2 regions of the Streptomyces sp. NPDC029138 genome follow, and region 2 is predicted to be linked to the other one. Evidence: predicted binding sites of a transcription regulator. Region 2 holds the regulator's gene; the other holds the start of a gene.
What was found. Region 2 encodes HspR, which represses chaperone genes until heat shock. Its sites were predicted from a motif close to TTGAGNNNNNNNNNCTCAA; they were not measured.
Positions count from the first base shown of each region.

Region 1: a site for HspR is predicted at 2,401-2,419, ahead of lon (endopeptidase La). Genes of this name have one in related genera too.

Region 1 is NZ_JBVHWM010000021.1:25,791-32,776, reverse strand. Features, by position in the region: gene lon (endopeptidase La) at 1-2,378, opposite strand, end outside; gene ACZ4WH_RS18780 (rhomboid-like protein) at 2,562-3,362, opposite strand; gene ACZ4WH_RS18775 (spermine/spermidine synthase domain-containing protein) at 3,557-4,234, shown strand; gene ACZ4WH_RS18770 (response regulator transcription factor) at 4,347-5,087, shown strand; gene ACZ4WH_RS18765 (HAMP domain-containing sensor histidine kinase) at 5,084-6,208, shown strand; gene ACZ4WH_RS18760 (multifunctional oxoglutarate decarboxylase/oxoglutarate dehydrogenase thiamine pyrophosphate-binding subunit/dihydrolipoyllysine-residue succinyltransferase subunit) at 6,511-6,986, shown strand, end outside.
Region 2 is NZ_JBVHWM010000112.1:7,492-14,477, reverse strand. Features, by position in the region: gene ACZ4WH_RS42555 (sugar ABC transporter substrate-binding protein) at 1-261, opposite strand, end outside; gene ACZ4WH_RS42550 (PA14 domain-containing protein) at 557-1,975, shown strand; gene ACZ4WH_RS42545 (heat shock protein transcriptional repressor HspR) at 2,030-2,479, opposite strand; gene dnaJ (molecular chaperone DnaJ) at 2,485-3,651, opposite strand; gene grpE (nucleotide exchange factor GrpE) at 3,694-4,353, opposite strand; gene dnaK (molecular chaperone DnaK) at 4,353-6,197, opposite strand; gene ACZ4WH_RS42525 (MraY family glycosyltransferase) at 6,292-6,986, opposite strand, start outside.

The DNA of each region.
Region 1 (6,986 bases), on a different contig from region 2:
GGCGCGAGCGCCAGTTCCAGGACCTGGCGGACGTCGGTCACGGTGTGGACGTCGAGCTTGTCCAGCACCTCGGCCGGGACGTCGTCCAGGTCGGGCTCGTTGCGCTTGGGGATGATCACGGTGGTCACCCCGGCGCGCTGGGCGGCGAGCAGCTTCTGCTTCACGCCGCCGATGGGCAGCACCCGGCCGGTCAGCGAGACCTCGCCGGTCATGGCGACGTCCGTGCGGACCAGGCGGCCGGAGAGCAGCGAGGCGAGGGCCGTGGTCATCGTGATGCCCGCGCTCGGGCCGTCCTTCGGCACCGCGCCCGCCGGGAAGTGGATGTGCACGCCCCGGTCCTTCAGGTCGGCCACCGGCAGCTCCAGCTCGGCCCCGTGGCTGCGCAGGAAGCTCAGCGCGATCTGCGCCGACTCCTTCATCACGTCGCCCAGCTGGCCGGTCAGGGTCAGCCCCGCCCCGCCCGTCTCCGGGTCGGCCAGGGACGCCTCCACGAAGAGCACGTCGCCGCCGGCGCCGGTGACCGCGAGGCCGGTCGCCACCCCGGGGACGGCCGTCCGGCGCTCGGCCGGGTCCTGGGCGGACTCGGGCACGTGGTGCGGCCGGCCGATCAGCCCCCGCAGATCGGCGTCGGTGACGGTGAACGGCAGCTCGCGCTCGCCCAGTTCGTGCTGTGCGGCGACCTTCCGCAGCAGCCGCGCGATGGACCGCTCCAGGGTCCGCACGCCCGCCTCGCGGGTGTACTCGCCGGCGAGCTTGCGCAGCGCGCTCTCCTCCAGCGTGACCTCGTCCTTGTCTAGGCCGGCCCGCTCCAGCTGGCGCGGGAGCAGGTGGTCCCGGGCGATGACGACCTTCTCGTCCTCGGTGTAGCCGTCCAGGCGGACGATCTCCATACGGTCGGCGAGCGCCTCCGGGATGGCCTCCAGGACGTTGGCGGTGGCGAGGAAGACCACGTCGGACAGGTCCAGCTCGACCTCCAGGTAGTGGTCCCGGAAGGTGTGGTTCTGCGCCGGGTCGAGCACTTCGAGGAGGGCGGCGGCCGGGTCGCCCCGGAAGTCGGAGCCCACCTTGTCGATCTCGTCCAGCAGGACCACCGGGTTCATCGACCCGGCCTCCTTGACGGCGCGCACGATCCGGCCGGGCAGCGCGCCGACGTAGGTACGGCGGTGACCGCGGATCTCGGCCTCGTCACGGACGCCGCCGAGGGCGACGCGGACGAACTTGCGGCCCATGGCGTGCGCCACGGACTCGCCCAGCGAGGTCTTGCCGACACCGGGCGGGCCGACGAGGGCGAGCACGGCACCGCCGCGCCGCCCGCCGATCACACCCAGGCCCCGGTCGCCGCGCCGCTTGCGCACGGCCAGGTACTCGGTGATGCGTTCCTTCACGTCCTCCAGGCCCGCGTGCTCGGCGTCCAGCACGGCCTTAGCGCCCTGGATGTCGTACGCGTCCTCGGTCCGCTCGTTCCACGGCATCTCCAGGACGGTGTCCAGCCAGGTGCGTATCCACGAGCCCTCGGGCGACTGGTCGGAGGCGCGCTCCAGCTTGTCGACCTCCTTGAGGGCGGCCTCGCGGACCTTCTCCGGCAGGTCGGCGGCCTCGACGCGGGCGCGGTAGTCGTCGGACTCCTCGCCCTCCTTCTCGCCGTTCAGCTCGCGCAGTTCCTTGCGGACGGCCTCCAGCTGACGGCGCAGCAGGAACTCGCGCTGCTGCTTGTCGACGCCCTCCTGGACGTCCTTGGCGATGGTCTCGGCCACGTCCTGCTCCGCGAGGTGGTCGCGCAGCTGCTGCGTGGCGAGCTTGAGCCGGGCCACCGGGTCGCCGGTCTCCAGCAGTTCGACCTTCTGCTCGGTCGTCAGGAACGGCGAGTAGCCGGAGTTGTCGGCCAGCGCCGACACGTCGTCGATGGCCTGGACGCGGTCCACGACCTGCCAGGCGCCGCGCTTCTTCAGCCAGCTGGTGGCGAGCGCCTTGTACTCCTTGACCAGCTCGGCGACCTGGCCAGGCAGCGGCTCGGGAACGGTCTCCTCGACGCGGGCGCCCTCGACCCAGAGCGCGGCGCCCGGGCCGGTGGTGCCGGCGCCGATGCGGACGCGGCTACGGCCGCGGATCAGGGCCCCCGGGTCACCGTCGGCGAGCCGGCCGACCTGCTCCACCGTGCCGAGGACGCCGGTCTTGGCGTACGTGCCGTCGACGCGGGGCACCAGCAGCACCTTGGGCTTTCCGGGTTCCGAGCGGGCGGCGGCCTGCGCGGCCTCCACCGCGGCCCGCACCTCGGCGTCGCTCAGGTCCAGCGGGACCACCATGCCGGGCAGCACGACCTCGTCGTCGAGCGGCAGCACGGGCAGGTTCAGCGTGAACGCCAGTGACTCAGCAGCCATGATCTCCCCTTCGGCAGTCAACTTGAGCTATGCCGACTCAATGTTCTGGCGCCGTTGATTGTTCCCGGGGTTCTGTTCGCTGTGAGCGATCACGTTTCGCCCAGGGGATGAGCTGCAAGAACGTGCGCGGGTGCGGGGTGCGTCGGAGTTGTTCGCGCAGTTCCCCACGAGTTCCCCGCGCCCCTAGGGCTGCTGGTGCCGGCGTCGGACCAGAGGCCAGGTGGCCACACCGATCGTCAGGGCGATGACGTGGCCCCAGTCGGTCAACGGGTCCGCGTACGCCAGCAGGTCGCTCAGCAGCGCGCCGGCCGCCAGGGTCAGCAACGGCCAGCGCAGCCACGGGCGGAGGAGGCCCGTCAGGGCGCCGGTGCTGGTGGCCACGCCGAAGCTGATGCCGTAGTCGAGGCGGTGCAGCGAGGTGTCGGGCAGGTGGCCCAGCAGGACGGCGAGGCCCACCGGGACCTCGGTGGCGAGGGTCGCCAGGACATGGCCGGCCAGGAACACGCAGGCCGCCCGCGCTCCGCCTATCCGCCGCTCCAGCGCGGTGAGCACCAGCACGAACGCGACCGCGTACGGGGAGAGCATCCCGCCCGCGACCCACAGCGCGCTGGCCAGCAGGACGAGCACGGGGGTGCGCAGCAGATGGGCCACGTCGGTGCTGGAGTCCTGGTAGAGCGTGTGCACCAGACCGGGGTCGGCCTGGGCCGCGATCAGGGAGGTGACGGCGAGGACGGCCGCGTAGGCGAACGTGAACGGGGTGCCGAGGGGGGTCGGGAGCAGGCACCACGGGCGGGGCAGGCGCCGGTACGGCGGTGGGGTGCGGCGCGCCGGGGCGGGGGCCGGGGTGGCGGCGCGCTGGCGGGGCATGCCGTCCAGGAGGCCCGCGAGGACCGGGGGCGGGACGGCGGCCGTGCCGTCCGGAAGGGGCGTGCCCGGCGCGGGCGGGCAGGCGTCCGGCGCTGGGCCCGTCGTGCTCCGTTCCACGGTGAGGCGCTCCTTCCGTCGCGCCCACCCTTCGCGTTCGGCGTGCCGCTGTCTATGACCGACGCCACCCGGGAGCGGATTCACGGCGACCTCTCACCCGCCGGCCGCGTCCGGCCGCCGGCGCGGGCCACCCGTCCGTGGGCGTCATGCGCAATTCCCGTGAATGCCGGGCCCCGTTCAAGCAGGATGGGGTCATGACTGCCGTGTACGACACTCCCGTGGTCCTGGACCGGCGCGACGGCCCGTACGGCGAGGTGGTGCTGCGCAGACACGGTGCGCTGCTCCAGATCATCGCCAACGGCTGCTTCCTGATGGACACCTCCGACGGCCGCTCGGAGCGGCTGCTGGTCGACGCGGCCCGCGCCGCGCTGGACGGGCGGCCCGCGCCCGAGGTGCTGATCGGCGGGCTGGGCGTGGGCTTCTCGCTCGCGCATGCCGCCGCCGACCCGTGGTGGGGGCGGATCACCGTGGTGGAGCGGGAGCCCGCCGTCATCGACTGGCACCGGGACGGCCCGCTGGCCGAGTTGTCCGCCGACGCGCTCGCCGATCCGCGCACCTTGATCGTGGAAGCCGATCTCGTGCGGTACGTCAATGAGACATCGGACACGTTCGACGCGCTGTGTCTCGACATCGACAACGGGCCCGGCTGGACCGTCACCGAGGACAACGACAGCCTCTACTCACCGGCCGGACTCGCCGCCTGCGCACGGGTGTTGAGGCCCGGAGGGGTGCTCGCGGTGTGGTCGGCCCAGCCCTCTCCGGAATTTGAAGGAAGCTTGCGGAATGCCGGGTTCCAGCAGGTGCGTACCGAAGAGGTGCCGGTTGCCCGGGGCGTTCCGGACGCCGTCCACCTCGCCGTCCGACCTGGATAGCGACAGCGCGGTCAGTCACCGTAATGTGCTGCCCTGACGCCGATCATTCAAGCGTCAAACGCAGACATGGGATCACCCCACTGATTCCGGAAAGCAACAACAGGGGCGGGCGATGGAGCAGACACACACCTCCCAGAGCGGCGCGGCGACGACCACCCCGGGCGCACAGCGCCGGGTGCTGGTCGTCGAGGACGACCCCACGATCGTCGACGCCATCGCGGCCCGGCTCCGTGCCGAGGGATTTCTGGTGCAAACGGCGGCCGACGGTCCGGCCGCGGTCGACACGGCCGAGGCCTGGCAGCCCGATCTGCTGATCCTCGACATCATGCTGCCCGGCTTCGACGGGCTCGAAGTGTGCCGGCGGGTGCAGGCGCAGCGGCCGGTGCCGGTGCTGATGCTCACCGCGCGCGACGACGAGACGGACATGCTGGTCGGGCTCGGCGTCGGCGCCGACGACTACATGACCAAGCCGTTCTCGATGCGGGAGCTGGCGGCACGCGTGCACGTGCTGCTGCGGCGGGTGGAGCGGGCCGCGCTGGCCGCCACCACCCCCCGCTCCGGCATCCTGCGGCTCGGCGAGCTGGAGATCGACCACGCGCAGCGACGGGTGCGGGTGAAGTCCGAGGACGTCCACCTGACGCCCACCGAGTTCGACCTGCTGGTGTGCCTGGCGAACACTCCGCGGGCGGTGCTCTCCCGGGAGCAGCTGCTGGCCGAGGTGTGGGACTGGGCGGACGCCTCCGGCACCCGCACGGTCGACAGCCACATCAAGGCGCTGCGGCGGAAGATCGGCGCCGAGCGCATCCGTACGGTGCACGGCGTGGGATACGCGCTGGAGACACCGACCCCATGAGCGCCGGCGGGCGCCAGGCCGCACGGAGGAGCCCCGGGAGCCTCGGTGAGGATCCCTGGGGCGGCGTTCGCCCGTTCTCGATCAAGACGAAGCTGGGTGTGCTGGTCGTCATCTCGGTGCTGATCACCACCGGTCTGTCGATCGTCGCGGTGCACACCAAGACGGAGCTGCGCTTCATCACGGTCTTCTCGATGATCGCCACTCTGCTGATCACGCAGTTCGTGGCGCACTCGCTCACCATGCCGCTGGACGAGATGAACGCGGTGGCCCGCTCCATCTCCGAGGGCGACTACACCCGCCGGGTGCGCGAGAACCGCCGGGACGAACTCGGCGACCTGGCCCAGACGATCAACGTCATGGCCGACGAGCTGGAGGCCCAGGACAACCAGCGCAAGGAGCTGGTCGCGAACGTCTCGCACGAGCTGCGCACCCCGATCGCCGGGCTGCGCGCGGTGCTGGAGAACATCGTCGACGGGGTCACCGAGGCCGATCCGGAGACCATGCGGACGGCCCTGAAGCAGACCGAGCGGCTCGGCCGCCTGGTGGAGACCCTGCTGGACCTGTCCCGGCTCGACAACGGCGTCGTACCGCTGAAGCTGCGGCGGTTCGAGGTGTGGCCGTACCTGTCGGGCGTGCTGAAGGAGGCCAACATGGTGTCCTCCGCGCGCGCGGGCATCGCGTCCGGCTCCGGCACCCACACGCGTACGGACGTCCATCTGCACCTCGACGTCTCCCCGCCGGAGCTGACCGCGCACGCGGACCCCGAGCGCATCCACCAGGTCGTCGCGAACCTGATCGACAACGCGGTCAAGCACAGCCCGCCGCACGGCCGGGTGACCGTGCGGGCGCGGCGCGGGCCGCAGCCGGAGTCGCTGGAGCTGGAGGTCCTGGACGAGGGCCCCGGTATCCCCCGGTCGGAGTGGCACCGGGTGTTCGAGCGGTTCAACCGGGGTGCGGTGACCCGGCCGCACGGTCCGGGCAGCGACGGCGGTACGGGGCTGGGCCTGGCGATCGCCCGGTGGGCGGTGGATCTGCACGGCGGCCGGATCGGTGTGGCCGAATCCGAGCGAGGCTGCCGGATCATCGTCACCCTTCCGGGCCTGACTTCCGCACCAAGTTGACGTAAAGTCCGAGCCGGAACCCCAAGATCCACGTCGGTCGCCGCCGGTCCGCGCAGCTCGACACGTGTGATCAGGGCAGGCCCGCGCCACCCGTCGAACGAAGACGCGCAGGGTCCGGTCCGGCACACCCTACCGACATGCGGAACCACGCTTGTTTCCCGCCATTTCAAGCCCTGAAACAAGATTCTTGATGTGACTTACGCGACGATGACCTTGCTCGACCTGACCTTCCCGGCCGGGGAGGCGTAGCCTTTATTCCCGCTGTCCATCACCTTGTGAAGCGGAAGAGGGCGGTTGCCGCCGTGTCGCCACAGTCCCCCAGTAACTCGAGCATCTCCACCGACGACCAAGCCGGGAAGAACCCCGCCGCCGCGTTCGGTCCGAACGAGTGGCTCGTCGACGAGATCTATCAGCAGTACCTCCAGGACCCGAATTCGGTAGACCGCGCCTGGTGGGACTTCTTCGCCGATTACAAGCCGGGTGCTCCTGCCACCCCGGCTCCGGCGGGTACTGCGGCCACGGGGGCCGCAGAGACCCCCACCACGGCCCCGCAGGCCCGGCCCGCGGCCCCGGCCCCCCAGGCCGCCGCCCCGGCCGCCCCCGCGGCTCCGAAGCCCGCCCCGGCCCCCGCTCAGGCCCCGGCCCCCGCTCCCGCGGCGAAGGCCCCCGCCCCGGCCAAGCCGGCGCAGCCCGCACAGGCGCCCGCTCAGCCGAAGGCGAAGGCCGCTCCGGCTCCGGCCGCCGAGGCCCCTGAGGGTCCGGAGCTGATCACGCTGCG
Region 2 (6,986 bases):
CCGGGCGGCGCTCGCGTCGGCGTTGGCGTACTGCACCTTGCCCTGCTTCTTGGTGAGTTCGGCCACCTTGTCCTTGATGATGGGGTAGTCGAACTTGTCGTAGCGGGTGTTCGCCTTCTCCGGCAGCAGCAGGCCCACCGTGATGTCGTTGCCCTTGGTCGGGCTCGCACTCGCGCCGTCCCCCGTCACGTTCAGCACGCCGCAGCCGGCGAGCGAGAGGGTCATCGTGGACGCGGCCACGGATATGGCGATACGGCGCATGCGAGGGCTCACTTCAGGTGCGTTCCGGACGTGGGCGTTGCTATACGGCCCAGGTGTCTGAAAAGACAACGCGGATGCCGCACCCGGCGTCAAGAAGAATCACTTAACGAGTCCGCAACACCACGCTCAGCTTCACCTGTGGAGGACACGCGAAACCCCCTTCAAAGGCCCTTTACGGACCGTCCACGCCAAGGGAGTTCATGGGAACGGCAAAGACCCGTACAACCACGGCGGTTCTTCACGAGTCGTGATCACGGCGGCCGCGAGCCGCGCACCGACTCGATCAGAGGACCGAATGAACTCAGCCAGACGTACGACCGCCACGGCCGTCGTACTCGCCGCCTCCGGCGCGCTGCTCGGCACGGTCGCCCCGTCCGCGTCCGCCGCCACGAGCTGCGCCTCACCGGTCTACACGCGGCAGTTCTTCGCGAACACCGGCTTCTCCGGCACGCCCAGGAAGACCGACTGCGACAGCGCCGTCGCCGAGAAGTGGGGCACCGGCGCCCCGGCCGCCGGCCTGCCCAGGGACAACTTCGGCGTCCGCTGGACCGTCACCCGCGACTTCGGCTCCGGCGGGCCCTTCGCCCTCCCGGTCTCCGCCCAGGACGGCATCCGGGTGTACCTGGACGGCACCCGCAAGGTGGACCTCTGGAAGAACGTCTCGACCACGCAGAAGAAGACCGTCAACGTCACGATCCCCTCCGGAAAGCACACGCTGCGCGTGGACTTCGTGAACTGGACCGGCGCCGCGGACGTCTCCTTCGCCTACACGCCCCGCACCTCGGCCGACGTCGACAGGGTCAAGCCGCTGGTGCCGGGCGGGACTTCGGTGTCCTACGACGCCGCGACGGGCCGGGCGAAGGTCGCCTGGGCGAAGAACAAGGAGATGGACCTCGCCGGGTACCGCGTCTACCGGCGGCTGAAGGGCACCGCGTTCGGCGCCACGCCCCTGGCCACGACCACCGCGACCACGTACACCGACACCACCCTCCCGGTGACCGGCGAGACGTATTACTACGAGGTCCGCGCCTACGACAAGGCCGGCAACGAGTCGGCGGGCACGGCGGACAAGCCCGTCACCACCGCCGACCGGGTCGCGCCCGGCGTGCCCGACGCGGACATCACCGACTCCTCCGAGAAGGGCGGCCTGCGGATCGGCTGGAGCACCGTGCCGGACGCGGTCTCCTACCGGGTGTACCGCGCGACGAGCGCGAGCGGCACCTACACCCGCCTGGGCAGCACGGCGGAACTCTCCTACCAGGACACCTCGGCGGCGGTGGGCAGCACCTACCACTACCGGGTGAGCGCGCTGGACGCCGCGGGCAACGAGTCCGCCCGCTCCGCCGCCGTCGCCGGCACGCGCCGGGACGACACCCCGCCGCCGCTCGTCACCGGGCTGACGGCCACCCCGACCGAGTACGGCTTCGACCTGACGTGGGACGAGAACCCGGCGCCCGATCTGCACCGGTACGCCGTCTACGTGGGCGAGGTCCTCAGCGACGGCGAGGACCGGGTCTGCTCCGCGCACGAGGAGGCCTGGCTGCTGCCCGGCGTCACCTCCTACCGGTACGACACGGTCGCCGACGGCGACGAGCGCTGCTTCTTCGTGGACGCCTACGACACGTCCTGGAACTCCCGCTACAAGTGGTACCGCGAGGCCGACGTGGTCGTCGCGACCGAACTGGGCACGCCGCCGAGCGAGCCGACGTCCTGACAACACGAAGAGGGGCCCGGAATCCGGGCCCCTCTTCGTGCGCGTCCGTGCGCGTCAGTCCTGCTGCTGCCGCTTCGGCCGCCACACCACCAGCGCGCTGGTCTGCTGGACCTCCTGGTACGGGACCAGGTCGCGCCGGTAGGAGGCGTGCACGGCCGCCTCGCGCTGCTGCATCGCCGCCGCCGCGCCGTCCAGGGCCGCCTCCAGCTCCGCGACCCGGGACTGGAGCGCGGCGACCTGGTTCTCCAGTTCGATGATCCGCTTGATGCCGGCCAGGTTGATGCCCTCGTCCTGCGACAACTGCTGCACCTGGCGGAGCAGTTCGATGTCACGGGCCGAGTAACGGCGGCCCCGGCCGGCGGTGCGGTCGGGCGAGACCAGGCCCAGACGGTCGTACTGGCGCAGCGTCTGTGGGTGGAGTCCGGAGAGCTGGGCCGCCACCGAGATGACGTAGACCGGGGTCTCCTCGGTCAGTTCATACGGGTTACGTCGACGGCCGTCCATCACTCTCAAGCTCCCTTCGCGGCCTCGAACAGCTCCGCCCGCGGATCCTCGCCCGCGGTCGCCTCGCGATACGCCTCCAGTGCGTCACGAGCCTTCCCCGACAGGTCCGTGGGAACACGCACCTCCACGGTGACCAGGAGGTCGCCGCGCGTGCCGTCCTTGCGGACCGCGCCCTTGCCCCGGGCGCGCATGGTACGGCCGTTGGGCGTTCCGGGCGGCAGCTTCAGGGTGACGGGCGGGCCGCCGAGGGTCGGCACCCGCACCTCGCCGCCGAGAGCCGCCTCGGGATAGGTCACCGGCACGGTGACGGTGAGGTTGTCGCCCTTGCGCCCGAAGACCGGGTGCTCGCCGACATGGACGACCACGTACAGGTCGCCGGCCGGGCCGCCCCGCTCGCCGGGCGCGCCCTTGCCGCGCAGCCGGATGCGCTGCCCGTCGGTCACGCCCGCCGGGATGCGGACCTGCATCGTGCGGGACGACTTGGCGCGCCCGCTGCCCTTGCACTCCATGCAGGGGTGCTCGGCGATCAGGCCGCGGCCCTTGCAGTCGGGGCAGGGGTCGGTGAGCGAGAAGCCGCCACCGGAGCCCCGGGCGACCTGGCCGGTGCCGACGCAGGTCGGGCACACGCGCGGTGTGCCGTTCTTGTCGCCGGTGCCCGAACAGGCCTTGCAGGGTGCCTGGGAGGACATCCTCAGGGGCACCGTGGCGCCCTCGATGGCCTCCGTGAAGCTCAGCGTGACCTCGGACTCGACGTCCTGGCCGCGCCGGGGCTGGGTACGCGTGCCCGCGGCACCGCCGCGGTTGAACAGGCCCCCGAAGACGTCACCGATGCCGCCGCCGAAGCCTCCGCCCTGGGCGTTGCCTCCGAAGAGGTCGCCCAGGTCGAAGTTGAAGGAGCCGCCGGCCGCGCCCGGCCCGGGGCGGAAGCCGCCGTTGCCGAACAGCGCGCGCGCCTCGTCGTACTCCTTGCGCTTCTTGGGGTCGCCGAGTATGTCGTTCGCCTCGGAGATCTCCTTGAAGCGCTCCTCGGCCTTGGCGTTGCCCTTGTTGGCGTCCGGGTGGAACTCGCGGGCGAGCTTCCGGTACGCCTTCTTGATCTCGGCCTCGGTGGCGTCCTTGGGGACGCCGAGGACCTTGTAGTAGTCCTTCTCGATGAAGTCCTTGGTGCTCATCCTCGACGCACCCCCTTTCCGCGGTTCCCCTCAGTGTTCACGTCAGCCCTCGTCCGGGCCACCGTTCTCCTTGTCGTCGGCCGCCACGGTGGACTCCTCGGCGCCCTCGGCCTTGACGGTCTGCGCGCCGGGCTGCGGCTCGGCGACGGCCACCCGCGCGGGGCGGATGGTGCGCTCGCCGATGCGGTACCCGGGCTGGAGGATCGCCACGCAGGTCGTCTCGGTGACGTCCGGCGCGTAGCTGTGCATCAGGGCCTCGTGGATCGTCGGGTCGAAGGGCTCGCCCTCCTTGCCGAACTGCTGGAGGCCCATCTTGGCCGCGACGGTCTCCAGCGACTCGGCCACCGACTTGAAGCCGCCGACCAGCTCACCGTGTTCCCGCGCGCGGCCGATGTCGTCGAGCACGGGCAGAAGCTCGGTCAGGAGGTTCGCGATGGCGATCTCCTTGACGGCGATCCGGTCGCGCTCGACGCGGCGGCGGTAGTTCTGGTACTCGGCCTGGAGCCGCTGGAGGTCCGCCGTGCGCTCGCCCAGCGCCGTGCGCACCTGGTCCAGTTGGGCGACCAGACCGGCGTTCTCTGCGTGTCCGTCCCCGGCCGGGGCCGCCCCCTCCTCGGGGGCGGCCTTCGGCTCGGCGTCGTCGGAGGTGGCGCCGGAGGGGACGTCGGGCTTCTCCTCGAAGCCCGGGGTCTCCTCCGTCATTACGCCGCACCGTCCTTGCGCTCGTCGTCCACGATCTCGGCGTCCACGACGTCGTCGTCGGCCTTGGCCTCACCGGCACCGGCGGAGGCGCCGCCCGCGGCCTGCGCGCCCTGGGCGTCGGCGTACATGGCCTGGCCCAGCTTCTGCGAGACGGCCGCGACCTTCTCGGTGGCGCTGCGGATCTCGGCGGTGTCCTCGCCCTTGAGCTTCTCCTTCAGCTCGGCGACGGCGGACTCGACCTCGGTCTTGATCTCGCCGGGGACCTTGTCCTCGTTGTCCTTGAGGAACTTCTCGGTCTGGTAGACCAGCTGCTCGCCCTGGTTGCGGGCCTCGGCGGCCTCGCGGCGCTTGTGGTCCTCCTCCGCGTAGCGCTCGGCCTCCTCGCGCATGCGGTCGACCTCTTCCTTGGGGAGCGACGAGCCGCCGGTGACGGTCATCTTCTGCTCCTTGCCGGTGCCGAGGTCCTTCGCCGTGACGTGCATGATGCCGTTGGCGTCGATGTCGAAGGAGACCTCGATCTGCGGGACGCCACGCGGCGCCGGCGGCAGACCGGTCAGCTCGAACATGCCGAGCTTCTTGTTGTACGCCGCGATCTCGCGTTCGCCCTGGTAGACCTGGATCTGCACCGACGGCTGGTTGTCCTCGGCCGTGGTGAAGATCTCGGAGCGCTTGGTCGGGATCGTGGTGTTGCGCTCGATCAGCTTGGTCATGATGCCGCCCTTGGTCTCGATGCCGAGGGACAGCGGGGTGACGTCGAGCAGCAGGACGTCCTTGACCTCGCCCTTGAGGACACCGGCCTGGAGCGAGGCGCCGATGGCGACGACCTCGTCCGGGTTCACACCCTTGTTGGCCTCCTTGCCGCCGGTCAGCTCCTTGACCAGCTCGGCGACGGCGGGCATACGGGTGGAACCACCGACGAGCACGACGTGGTCGATCTCGTTGATGGAGATGCCGGCGTCCTTGATGACGTTGTGGAACGGCGTCTTGCAGCGCTCCAGCAGGTCGGCCGTCAGCTGCTGGAACTGAGCCCGGGTGAGCTTCTCGTCCAGGTGCAGCGGGCCCTCGGCGGACGCGGTGATGTACGGCAGGTTGATCGAGGTCTCGGTCGAGGAGGACAGCTCGATCTTGGCCTTCTCGGCGGCCTCACGGAGGCGCTGGAGGGCCATCTTGTCCTTGGACAGGTCCACGCCGTGGCCGGACTGGAACTGCTTGACCAGGTAGTCGACGACGCGCTGGTCCCAGTCGTCACCACCGAGGTGGTTGTCACCGTTGGTGGCCTTCACCTCGACGACGCCGTCGCCGATCTCCAGGAGGGACACGTCGAAGGTGCCGCCACCGAGGTCGAAGACGAGGATCGTCTGGTCGTCCTTGTCGAGGCCGTAGGCGAGCGCCGCCGCGGTCGGCTCGTTGACGATACGAAGGACGTTCAGACCGGCGATCTCACCGGCCTCCTTCGTGGCCTGGCGCTCGGAGTCGTTGAAGTAGGCCGGGACGGTGATGACCGCGTCCGTGACCTTCTCACCCAGGTAGGCCTCGGCGTCCCGCTTCAGCTTCTGAAGGATGAACGCGGAGATCTGCTGCGGGTTGAAGTCCTTGCCGTCGAGCTGGATCTTCCAGTCGGTGCCCATGTGGCGCTTCACCGAGCGGATGGTCCGGTCCACGTTCGTGACCGCCTGACGCTTGGCGACCTCGCCGACGAGCACCTCGCCGTTCTTGGCGAAGGCGACGACGGACGGCGTGGTCCGGGCACCCTCGGCGTTGGTGATGACGGTGGGCTCGCCGCCCTCCAGAACGCTGACGACGGAGTTAGTCGTGCCCAGGTCGATGCCGACCGCACGTGCCATGGTTGATTCCTCCAGCTGACTTGAGTGGAACAGGCTCAAGTGTGCATGAGGAGACCCGCCGGGTCAACAGACCTGAGCCAGTCAGACTCAACTCTTATCCGTTCCTTACGCGCAAGTGCCCGCTGACCTGCGTGGACGGCGGGCGGCGGCCCTGCGGAGCAGGAATCAAAAGGAGGACGAGAACGGCGAGTACCACCCCACCGGCCACCCAGAGCACGGCCGAGTCCCGTGTCCACCCGGTGTGCACGAGCACCCCCACGAGCACCGAGGAGAAGGAGCCGGCCCCCAGCAGCACGACCGACCCCTGCGGGGTGAGCCCGAGCCGCCGCAGCCGGTGCGCGAGATGGTCGGGGCCGCGCCGCAGCAGCGGACGCCGGGCCACCCCCCGGGCGAGGACCACGAGCAGGGCGTCGGCGGCGGCCACGGCACCGAGGCAGAACACCACCGCCGCGCTCGGCCCGATGTCGTACCCCGCGCGCGTGAAGACCACCGCCGAGGACAGCACGAACCCGGTGAACAGCGAGCCGCAGGCGCCGAGCCCGATCCGCGCGGGATGCCAGTTGTGCATCAGGAAGCCGGTGAGGGCGGCGGCGACCACGCTCAGCAGCACGGCGAGACCGTCCATCACCTCGGCGGCGGCACAGGCCCCGGCGCCGAAGGCGGTGACCACCCCGACCGTCCCGGCCAGCCCGTCGGCGTGGTCGAGCCCCTTGAAGGCGAGGGTGGCGAGGACGATCCAGCCGACGGCCAGCATCCCGCCCGGCACGCCCGTCTCGTCGTACGGCACCA